Regions from separate parts of the Ensifer sp. Root954 genome, predicted to be linked through region 1. Evidence: riboswitches for the same ligand, from Rfam matches in the RefSeq annotation. Region 1 holds a riboswitch; the other holds the start of a gene.
The links. Region 1 has a riboswitch for FMN ahead of ASE71_RS19830 (6,7-dimethyl-8-ribityllumazine synthase). Riboswitches for the same ligand answer to the same signal wherever they lie in the genome.

Region 1 (5,719 bases):
ATTGCAACCTCGATGTGGTCGAGCTCGGCCACAGCGAGCGGCGCGAGCATTTCGGCGAGACCGACCGCACCGTCGGCCTGAAGACGGCAGCCGCCGTGCGCCATGGTCTGGTGCCGCTGATCTGCATCGGCGAGACGCTTTCCGAGCGCGAAGCGGGCGAGGCGGATCAGGTGCTGAAGCGCCAGGTCGAAGGCGCGCTGGCACTTCTCGAAGGCGCGGCGAAGAAGGCGACGATCCTGCTGGCCTACGAGCCGGTCTGGGCGATCGGCGTCAACGGCATTCCGGCGACGGCTGACTATGCCGACGAGCGCCACAAGCGCATCGCAGAGGTGGCGGAAGCCGCCCTCGGCCGTCGCGTGCCGGTGCTCTACGGCGGCAGCGTCAACCCCGGGAATTGCGAAGAACTGATCACCCAGGCGCATATCGACGGCCTCTTCATCGGCCGCTCCGCCTGGGACGTCACTGGCTATCTCGACATTCTGCAGCGTGTCGCCAAGGCGATCTGAGCCCCCGGCCGTTGCAGCTCAAGAAGAAGGAAAGGAACAATCATGAAGATTGCAATCGGAGCCGACAGCGCCGGCAAGCCCCTGCTGGATGTCATTGCCGCCCATCTCGGTGGCCGCAGCGACGTGGAAGTCGTGGATCTCAGCCAGTCCGGCTTCTATGCGGACCTCGCACAGAACCTGGCGCAGCAGGTTGTCGAGGGCAAGCATGACCGCGGCATCCTGTTCTGCGGTACCGGAATCGGCGTATGCATCTCGGCCAACAAGGTGCCGGGCATCCGCGCGGCGCTGACGCACGACACCTATTCGGCCGAGCGGGCCGCCAAGTCGAACAACGCCCAGATCATCACCATGGGCGCCCGCGTCATCGGTCCGGAGCTTGCAAAGTCGATCGTCGACACCTGGCTCGCGTCCGAGTTCGACCCGAACGGCTCTTCGGCGGGCAATGTCGAGGCGATCAATCGCCTGGATGCCGCAAGAGCCGGTTGAGGAAAGGGGCGGGCGGCTTGCCGTCTGCATCCGGTTCCCGGTTCAAGGCCTACCTTATCTCGCGATGCCGTTGATCCTCCCTCAGGCATCGTGACGACACGCCCGGCAGCGATGCCGGGCGTTTTCATGTCCGGTCTCCCGCTTCGCCTTGACGAAGCTTCTGCAAATATTTGAATATTCTTGCGGATCGTCAATTGAAGGGCGTCGCCGCATGAGTGAAACCACCCCGACCGAGCCGCATCAAAGCGCGCACCACCATGTGGCGCGCATGAGCGGTCGCGACACGCATGAACATCACAGGACGGCGACGACGCTCGAACTCTTGTTCGACCTGACCTTCGTCATCGCCTTTAGCCTGGCGGCTTCGCAGCTTGCTCATTTCCTGGCCGAAGGGCACTTCTTTTCCGGCCTCTTCGGCTTCGCGCTTGCGACCTTCTCCATCTGCTGGGCCTGGATCAATTTCAGCTGGTTTGCCTCCGCCTACGACACGGACGACTGGGTATTCCGCATCGTCACCATGGTGCAGATGGTCGGCGTGCTGATCCTTGCGATCGGCCTGCCGCCAATGTTCGAATCGATCGACAAGGGTGAGCATCTCGACAACGGCATCATGGTGCTCGGCTATGTCGTCATGCGGGTGGCAATGCTCTTCCAATGGCTGCGCGCCAGCCGGCAGGACGCGGCCCGACGGGATGCCTGCATGGCCTATGTCAAAGCAATCAGCCTCGCCCAGCTTGGCTGGGTCGTTCTGATCTTCTTCGATTTCTCGCTGCTGGTGACCTTCGTCATGGTCGTGGGGCTGACGGCGATCGAGATGCTGGGCCCCTATGTCGCCGAGATGCGCTACGGCGGAACGCCCTGGCATGCCCATCACATCGCCGAGCGCTACGGGCTGCTCGCGATCATCGCGCTTGGGGAAGGGGTGGTCGGCACGGTCGCCTCAATCTCCGCCGTGGTCGAAGGGCAGGGCTGGAACCTCGATGTCGCGCTCGTCTGCCTCGCCGGTACGGGGCTCACCTTCGGCATGTGGTGGATCTATTTTCTGCTGCCGAGCGCCGAGATCCTGCACCGGCACCGTCAAAAACGCTCCTTCGTCTGGGGCTACGGCCACATGCCGATCTTCGCCTCGATCGTCGCGACTGGCGCCGGCCTGCATGTGGCGGCCTATTACATCGAGCACAAGGCGCATATCGGCTCGGTCGCAACGGTGCTGACCGTTGCGGTGCCCGTCGCGTGCTACATCGGGCTGCTCTATGCGATGTACGCCTATCTTATGCAGCAGGTGGAGCAGTTGCATCTCTGGCTGCTCGCGGGCACGGCAGTGGTGCTGGCCGCGTCAGTGGTCGCGGCCATGGCCGGGCTCGACATGGCCAAGTGCCTGATCATCCTGATGCTCGCGCCCGTCGTCACCATCGTCGGCTACGAGGTGGCGGGGCACCGGCACCGCGTGGCGGCACTGGATCGCAGCCTGCGCAAGAACGAGGCTGCGCATTGATTTTGCGAGTCGAAACAGCGCGTTGCCGGCTCAAGCTGGTGAGCCGATTCAGGTGGTTCAGAGGTTGATTCAAGCGCAGCGTTCGGCGCTGTTCGCCCCTGCCGCTGCCCCCTCACGCTAGCCTTCTCCCCGCAGGCGGGGAGAGGGAACGAGAACTGCCTCGGAGTTTGTGATGGACCCGGGTGGAAGGCCGTTCTCGGTAGCCCCGGGGAGAGAGTTTGCGCGACAAGGGTGCCGCTTGTGTCCTTCTCCCCGCCCGCGGGGAGAAGGTGGCCGGCAGGCCGGATGAGGGGCATTCCCCTCACCGGGCGGATGAGGGGCAAGCCTTCACCGGGCGGATGAGGGGCGAGCCAACCTCAACCGCATCTCGCCGATCAGGCGTTGACGAGCGCCAGCTTGGCGCGGGCATCGAGGATCTGGGCGCAGGCGTTGGCCGCCTCCGTACCCTTGGTAACGAAGTGCTCGCGGAAGAAGGCGATCAGCGGTTCGCTTTCCTGGAAATTGTGCGGCGTCAGTACGGCGGAAAGCACCGGCACATTGGTGTCGAGTTGCACGCGCATCATGCCGTCGAGCACGGTGCCGGCGACGAAATCGTGGCGGTAGATGCCGCCGTCGACGACGAAGGCGGTGCCGAGGATCGCGGCATAGCGGCCGGTCTTGGCCAGCGTCTGCGCATGCAGCGGGATTTCGAGCGCGCCGGGCACGTCGAAGATCTCGACGTCGGCTGCCGAGCCGCCAAGCTTCGTCCATTGCGTGACGAAGGCATCGACGCAGCGGTCGACGATATCGGCATGCCAGCGGGCACGAACGATCGCGATCTTGGCGGCGGGGTGGGAAAGAATGGTCATGGTCTCAAGCCTTTCAGGGTTTGGCGTTTTCCAATGATCCCGTCGGGCGAACATGCATGCGCGCGAGGTCCCGTCGCGGGGACCCACGTTGCTGCTTGCTCTCTTCCATCCGGACTGTGACCGTCGGCTCCGGAATCTGACCGGATCTGCTGACCCTCAGGGTGAAACCCTGAGGCGCTCGCGGGCTTCGGCCTTTCGGCCGCTACCGCCGGTGGGGAATTTCACCCCGCCCTGAGAACAACGCGACTATATAGCGCGACCGCGCGCGGTCAAACGCACGGTGCGACGAAAATGCCGGAAATCACGACAGATTTTTCCAGTGTTTGGAGCCATCGGAAGAAATCGTTCCGATGGCTTCCAATCCGCTTACTCGCGGATGACCAAGAGGTCCTTGGCGGCAAAGCGCAGTGTGACGTTGTCGCCGGAAACCGGCGGGGCCACACCCGGATTGTTGAACATGTCGAAGGAGATGACGTCGCCGCCGACGCGAAGGCGCGTGCGGATGACCGAGCCGAGGAAGCTCGTCGAGACGACCTCGCCGGCGAGCGACGTGTCGCCCGTGGCGCCCTCGGCGATCGAGCCCGCTTCGGGACGAAGCGCCAGCGATATGCTGTCGCCGCCCTTCATGCCGGCAATCGGATCCTTCAGCGCGATCTGCTGGTTGCCGATCGTGACGGCACCCGCGGCCGGGTCCGCGACCTTGCCTTCGATGATGCTGAGCGTGCCGACGAAGGAGGCGACGAAACGCGTTGACGGCGTGTTGTAGATCTCGAAGGGGGTGCCGATCTGGTCGGCGCGGCCGGCATTCATGACGACGATGCGATCGGAGATCGACAGCGCTTCTTCCTGGTCATGGGTCACGAACACGGTGGTGATGCCGAGCTGTTGCTGGATCTGCCGGATTTCCTCGCGCAGCGACACGCGGATCTTGGCGTCGAGCGCCGACAGCGGCTCGTCGAGCAGCAGCACCTGCGGCTTGACCGCAATGGCGCGGGCAAGCGCAACGCGCTGCTGCTGGCCGCCGGAGAGCTGGTAGGGGAAGCGGTCCGCCAGGTGCTCGAGCTTGATCAGCCCGAGCATCTGCTTCACCCTCGCGTCGATCTCCGACTTGTCTGTACCTGCGACCTTGAGGCCGAAGGCGACGTTGTCATGCACGTTCATGTTGGGAAACAGCGCATAGGCCTGGAACACCATGCCGATGTTGCGCTGGTTGGGCTTCAGCGAGTTCTGGTCGCGGCCGTTGATGACGATCTTGCCGCTGGTCGGGCTTTCGAAGCCGGCGATCATGCGCAGGACCGTGGTCTTGCCGCAGCCCGATGGTCCGAGGAACGAGACGAACTCGCCCTTTTCGATGTCCATGTTGAAATCGTGCACGACGTGAACCGGGCCGAAGGACTTCTTGATGCTGGTGAGTGACAGGAAACTCATGGGTGCGGTCCTCAGGCCTTAGGAGGCGCGCTTTTTTGAAAGCGCGAGACGAGCTGGATGAGGCCGAGGCAGCCCCAGGTGATGCCGAATGCAATGACGGCGAGTGCGGCCGGTTCATAGGCGCGGTTGGCGCCCAGGAGCTGCATGTAGGGGCCGAAAGCCGGGCGGTTGAGCAAGGCCGCCATGGTGAACTCGCCGATGACGATGGCAAAGGTCAGGAAGGCGCCCGAGAGCACGGCGACGAGCACGTTCGGCAGAATGATCTTGGCAAGGATCGTCGTCCATCCGGCGCCGAGGCTTTGGGCGGCCTCGGTCAAGGTGGCGACGTCGATGGTGCGAAGGCCCGTGTCGACTGCGCGGTACATGTAGGGTAGCGCAAGCGTCGCATAGCCGAACATCAGGAGGATGTTGGTGCCGGTGAGCGAGCCCGTCAACGGCAGCCAGCTCGAGGTGTTGTAGAGCCGGATGTACCCGAAGACGATGACGATCGCTGGGATGACCAGCGGCAGCAGCGTGATGAACTCGATGACGGGGCGCAGCCGCGGCAGCTTGAGGCGGACCCAGTAGGCTGTCGGCACGACGAGCAGAACACCGAAGAGGATGGTGAACAAGGCCTGCAGCACCGAGTAGGTGAAGGTCTCCTGGAAACGCGGGTCGGCGAAGACCTTCTGGTAAGCGTCGAAGGAGTATTCGCCGCGGCGCATCTTCAAGGAGAAGTTGGTCATGCCGATGAGCGGCAGGGTGAAATAGAGGAGGCCGAAAACGAGGGCTCCCCAGGCCCAGATCTTCTTCATTTCAGCCACCTTTCGCTGCGGCTGCGCAGCCAGATGTAGATCGCGTTGGCGATACCGGTGACGACGATCATGCCGAAGGCGAGCGCGTAGCCGAGATGCGGGTTGCCGAGCACGTCGCCGCGGATCTGGGCAAAGAGCAGGATCGGCACGATCGAGAGCGAC
Region 2 (5,719 bases), on a different contig from region 1:
GGTCGACCGGACGGACGAGATCCGCAAGCGCAAGGATGAGGCCGAAGAGGCAGCGCAGATCGCGATCGCCCGCTAGGAGCGCGTTCTCGCTCGTCGCAAATCACAAGTGCCGAAACAGAAAGAGGCCGGGACGTCATGTCCCGGCCTCTCCCGTTTTCTCCGGGCCGTAACGCTTACATCGCGTTGATGGCGCCAATGGAGAAGAACAGGGTTTCGCCAGAGGAGTCGTCGACGCCGTCATTGTCGGTGACGACATAGCCGTTGCCGGCGGCATCGACGGTGAAGCCTTCGACCTTGTCGACGACGTAGCCATTCAGCGCCTTCAGTTCCGGAATGAGATCACGAACCTCTTCCTTCTTGACGACGGGCAGTTCACCGCCAAGGGCAGCTGGCTTCAGTTCCGAGAGCGCAACGCGATAGATCTTCTTCAGCTTGGCAGCCTGACCGATCAGGTTGTCGCGCTCGATGACATAGGCATAGTCGCCGTGGACGGAAATTTCCGACAGACCAACCCAGCCGTCACCGGCCTTTTCGAGTGGGTAGCGCACGGCGCCCCATTCTTCGCTCTTCACGTTGTAGGAGACGAGCTTGACGAAGCCCTTCTCGTCATCCTTCCATTCGCGCTGAACCGCCATCCACAGCGTCTGCTCGTCGCCTTCGCCGACAACGGTGATGCCTTCGAAGCCAAAGCGGGTTTCGCCGGCACGCAGCTCTTCCGGCAGGGCGATTTCCTTCTTGATCTCGCCCTTCTTGTTCACGTGGAAGATGGCGTGGCTGTAGAGCTTGTCGGAGTTGCCTTCCGACGCGAGCCAGAAGCCCCCTTCCCCGTCATTGGCGATGCCTTCGATGTCGAGCTTCTGCGCCGGTGCGCCATCGCGGGTGATGGCGAGCGCTTCGGCGATCAGCGCCGGCTTCTGGGTGGCGTCGATGGTGAAGATCGTGGGCTGCGACGAGTAGACCGAATCGTTGACGGCGCGCAGGAAGCCGGGCTTGTCGGCGACGGCAGCGAGACCGGAGAGTGCGCCGAAGCCGATCGGCAGGCCATCCTTCTCGGCGGAGCGGATCTGCGGATAGACCGCTTCGCCCTCGGCACGCTCATAGATCATCACGTGCGAGCGCGCGCCGCCGTCCTCGACGAGATCGACTTCGTTTGCGGTCGCAAGGAGATTGCGCGCGGGGATCGCGACGGCGCCTTCCGGCGAGATGCCCGACGGCAGGAGCTGCAGCAGCTCAGGCTCGGCGCCCGTATCCTTGTAGACGCCGACGATCGAGGCACGCTCGGACAGAACGAAGAACAGGTTGTCGTCACCGAACTTCGCCGCTTCCAGGCCCTCGGGCTCAACGCCCTTGGCCGAAGAGCGCTTCTCCGGATAGTGGCCGATGGCGGCAATCGCATGCTCCAAGCTCGCGCCCGATTCGAAGAGCACCTTGCCGGTGGTGTCGAAGGTCGTGAAACCGCGCGAACCGCCTTCATAGTCGCCTTCGTTGGCAACAACGATGCGGTTGTCGTCGAGCCACTTCACCGCGTCGGGCTCGCGCTTGCGGCCCGGCTGCTCGTCCTTGAAGGCAATCGCGCCGTTGCGCTTGGTGTCGATGTTCTTGAGGTCGACCGTGCCGGCAGAGAAATGCGTCTTCACCGTTCCCGTCTTGCCGTCGATGATGACGATGTGGTTGTTCTCCTGCAGCGTCAGCGCGATCTCGTCCTTGCCGTTGAAGGAAACGAATTCCGGCTCCGGGTCTTCACCGGCGATTTCGGCAAGACCGGTCAGCGTCACGCGCTTCAGCGAACCGCAATCGGCAACACCATCCTTCAAAGACAAGATGACGAGGTCGCCGGCCGGCATCTGCGGGATCTTGCCGTCGTTCAGCTCTTCATCGCGCTCGTTCTCGATGGCGATGGCCGCCAGCGTGCGGTCCTTGTTGACGGCGATCGAATCCGGCTGGCCGCCGAGATCGCAGGTCGCATCGACTTTCTTCGAGGCCAGATCGACGATCGCAAGAAGCCCCGAAGGCTTGACGAAGCTTTCGCGCGTGTTGACCGCGACGAGTGCCTTTGCACCGGCGATGGTGACCGAGGTCGGCTCGCCGTCAAAAGAGACCGTGCCGGCTGCCTTCGGCGCCTTGGCATCGGTGATGTCGATCAGGCCGACGCGCTTGCCGGGGCTGTCGGAATAGACAAGCGTGTTGCCGTCTTCGCTGGCCGTGATGATTTCGGCAGATGTCAGCGCCTTGCGCGCATCGCCTTCCGGCAGGTTATCGGCAACAGCAAAGGATGCAATGCGGTTGAAGACGGGCTCGGCCGCCGCAGGAAATGCTGCGGATGCAAGAAGAACGGCCGCAAGCGCGGTCACGCGCGAAGTGATGGTCATGAAATCCCCCATGTGCGAACACTGAAAACATGGGGGTTCTGCGCGATGCCGATGACAGCCGAATGACAACGCTTGGGTTTTACACCGTTCCGGTTGCAGGCGCGGCGCGCTCGCGCCGCATCTCGTTGCGCATGATGAACAGCGAGGCGCCAAGGATCAGCACTGCGCCGACCCAAAGATATCCTGTCGGCGCGTAACCGAAGACCAGCCAGCCCGCAAAGACGTTAAGCGGCAGCTTCAGATCGTCGAAGGGCTGCACGTAGGCAGCGTCGGCAACAGTATAGGCGAGCGTCAGCAGATATTGTGCGACTACGGTCAGTATCCCGGCGAGCAGCAGGAAGCCGAGTGCTGTCCCATCCGGCATGGTGAAGCCGGCCGAAAGCGCGATGGCGCCGTTGATCGGCGTCAGAAGCACAAGCAGCCATACGGTGATCGTTTCGGGGCGCTCGAGACTTGTGAGGCTCTTGGTGATGAGCGACGAAGCGCCCCACAACAGCGCCGACAGGATCGGCAAAAGGGCGGCCCAGCTGAAGCTGTCCGACCACGGTTCGAGAATAATCATCGCCCCGGCGAAACCGACCGCGGTTGCGGCCCAACGCGCCGCGCCGACGCGTTCGCCGAGAAACAGGCGGGCGCCGAGGATGATGAAGAACGGCGAGGTCATGACCAGCGCGATCGCCTGCCAGATCGGCACGTGCGCCAGACCGGAGACCCAGGCCCCCACACCGAAGGCGGCCAACACCACGCGCGCGACGTGACGCCAGGGATAGTCGGTGCGCATGGCCGACAGCCCGACGCGTCGCAGAAACGGCAGTGAGAAGAGGAAGGCGAAGGCATATTGCCAGAACGCCATGGCGGTGGCTGGAAAACCGAGCTTCATCGTCAGCCATTGGGTGACGACATTGAGGCCGGCGAAAGCGATCCCGGCCAACACCATGAAGCCGGCTCCGGCCATGGCGCGCGAGGAGGAAAAGCCGAGGGAAGTCTGATTCATGTCATGCACCCTGAAAGCGGACCAAACACAAATCAGGACGCATGAGCGCACGGCACGACGCCGGGCATCCCTGCCCTTCGTGCCAGCGACCATTCTCTTTCATCCGGACTATGACCGTCGGCTCCGGAGTTGCACCGGATCTGCTGACCCTCTCCCCAAAAATCGAGGAAAGGCGCTCGCGGGCTTGGGCCACCTTCGCGCGTCTCCAAGACGCCGCGCTGTCATGCCCTTACCGCCGGTGGGGACTTTCACCCCGCCCTGAGAATGGGCAAGCCCTAGAGCAAATGACGGACACCCGCAAGGGCTGCCCCCAAAATGCGAAAGGGTCCGGCTTGCGCCGAACCCTCGAATACCTGGACTGCCGGCCTCGTGTCCGGCCGCCAAGCAAATCTCATCAGCCGTTGACGGCATCCTTCAGGCCCTTGCCGGCCGTGAACTTCGGCACGTTGCGTGCCGGGATGTCAACTTCCGCACCCGTGGACGGGTTACGGCCCTTCGAGGCTTCGCGGCGCGAAACCGAGAAGTTGCCGAAGCCGACCAGGCGAATGTCGCCGCCGTTCTTCAGCTCAGCCTGGATGGTCTCGAAAACTGCATCAACTGCAGAAGATGCGTCGGTCTTGGAAAGTCCGGCCTTCTCAGCAACGGCAGACACGAGCTCATTTTTGTTCATGTTTCCACCCCTTTCAGATTGGTTCGAAACGACTGTGTTTTAAGGCGCGGCGGCTTGCGCTTCGCCCGCGTCTTGCCTTTCCCAATTGCGCCTAATCCCTTGGAATGCAAGGCTTGCAGGGCGCTTTTACAACAAAAAAGACCGGCCAATGGCCGGTCTTCCCAATTTTTCTGCAAAATGAGCGCCGCGCGAGCCGGCTGCACCCATTTTCAAGCGCCCGTCAGTGGGCGACGGAGGAGCCTGCTTCGTCCTGCGAATCAACCGGTGCTACGGTTGCCGGCTCGTTTGCCGGGTCCCAATCGATCGGTTCCGGCATGCGCACCAGAGCGTGTTCGAGCACCTCGCCCACCCGCGAAACCGGGATGATTTCGAGCGCGTTCTTCACGTTGTCCGGGATCTCGGCGAGATCCTTGGCGTTCTCTTCCGGGATCAGCACCTTCTTGATGCCGCCCCGCAGCGCTGCCAGCAGCTTCTCCTTCAGACCGCCGATCGGCAGCACGCGGCCGCGCAGCGTGATCTCGCCGGTCATTGCGACATCCTTGGAGATCGGGATGCCGGTCATGATCGACACGATCGTGGTTGCCATCGCGACGCCGGCCGACGGGCCATCCTTCGGCGTCGCACCTTCCGGTACGTGCACGTGGATGTCACGCTTGTCGAACAGCGGCGGTTCGATGCCGAAGTCGATTGCGCGCGAGCGGACATAAGAAGCCGCCGCGGAAATCGATTCCTTCATCACGTCGCGCAGGTTGCCGGTGACGGTCATGCGGCCCTTGCCGGGCATCATGACGCCTTCGATCGTCAGAAGCTCGCCGCCGACCTCAGTCCATGCGAGACCGGTGACAACACCGATCTGATCGTCACGTTCGGCTTCGCCGTGGCGGAAGCGCGGAACGCCCAGATAGTCGTTGATGTTGGCAGCGTTCACTTCGACCTTCTTGGCCTTGCCCTTGATGATCTCGGTCACGGCCTTGCGGGCGAGCTTCATCAGCTCGCGTTCGAAGTTACGCACACCGGCTTCGCGGGTGTAGGTCTGGATGACCGCCATCAGCGCGCCGTCTGTGACCGAGAATTCCTTCGGCTGCAGCGCGTGGTCGCGGATCGCCTTCGGCAGCAGATGCCGCTTGGCGATTTCCAGCTTTTCCTCTTCCGTGTAGCCGGCGATGCGGATCACTTCCATGCGGTCCATCAACGGCGCCGGGATATTCAGCGTGTTGGCGGTGGTGATGAACATCACGTTGGACAGGTCGTATTCGACCTCCAGGTAGTGGTCCATGAAGGTCGAGTTCTGTTCCGGATCCAGCACCTCGAGCAGCGCCGACGACGGATCGCCGCGGAAGTCCTGGCCCATCTTGTCGATTTCGTCGAGCAGGAACAGCGGGTTGGACCGCTTCGCCTTCTTCATCGACTGAACGACCTTGCCCGGCATGGAGCCGATATAGGTGCGGCGGTGGCCACGGATCTCGGCTTCGTCACGAACGCCGCCCAGCGCCATGCGCACATATTCGCGGCCGGTCGCCTTGGCGATCGACTTGGCGAGCGAGGTCTTGCCGACGCCCGGAGGGCCGACGAGGCACAGGATGGGGCCCTTGATCTTGGTCGAACGCGCCTGCACGGCGAGATACTCGACGATGCGCTCCTTGACCTTGTCGAGGCCGAAATGATCGACGTTGAGCACTTCCTCGG

Region 2: linked by a shared signal. The riboswitch ahead of ASE71_RS17440 (DMT family transporter) and the one ahead of ASE71_RS19830 (6,7-dimethyl-8-ribityllumazine synthase) in region 1 are both predicted to bind FMN.

What each region holds. Positions count from the first base shown of each region.
Region 1 is NZ_LMJM01000025.1:116,352-122,070, forward strand. It holds gene ASE71_RS19815 (triose-phosphate isomerase) at 1-506, shown strand, start outside; gene ASE71_RS19820 (RpiB/LacA/LacB family sugar-phosphate isomerase) at 549-992, shown strand; gene ASE71_RS19825 (low temperature requirement protein A) at 1,204-2,487, shown strand; gene ASE71_RS19830 (6,7-dimethyl-8-ribityllumazine synthase) at 2,862-3,335, opposite strand; FMN riboswitch at 3,429-3,578, opposite strand; gene ASE71_RS19835 (ABC transporter ATP-binding protein) at 3,702-4,763, opposite strand; gene ASE71_RS19840 (ABC transporter permease) at 4,775-5,557, opposite strand; gene ASE71_RS19845 (ABC transporter permease) at 5,554-5,719, opposite strand, start outside.
Region 2 is NZ_LMJM01000023.1:699,041-704,759, reverse strand. It holds gene ASE71_RS17450 (MarR family winged helix-turn-helix transcriptional regulator) at 1-76, shown strand, start outside; gene ASE71_RS17445 (esterase-like activity of phytase family protein) at 174-2,381, opposite strand; gene ASE71_RS17440 (DMT family transporter) at 2,449-3,363, opposite strand; FMN riboswitch at 3,451-3,633, opposite strand; gene hupB (DNA-binding protein HupB) at 3,758-4,033, opposite strand; gene lon (endopeptidase La) at 4,254-5,719, opposite strand, start outside.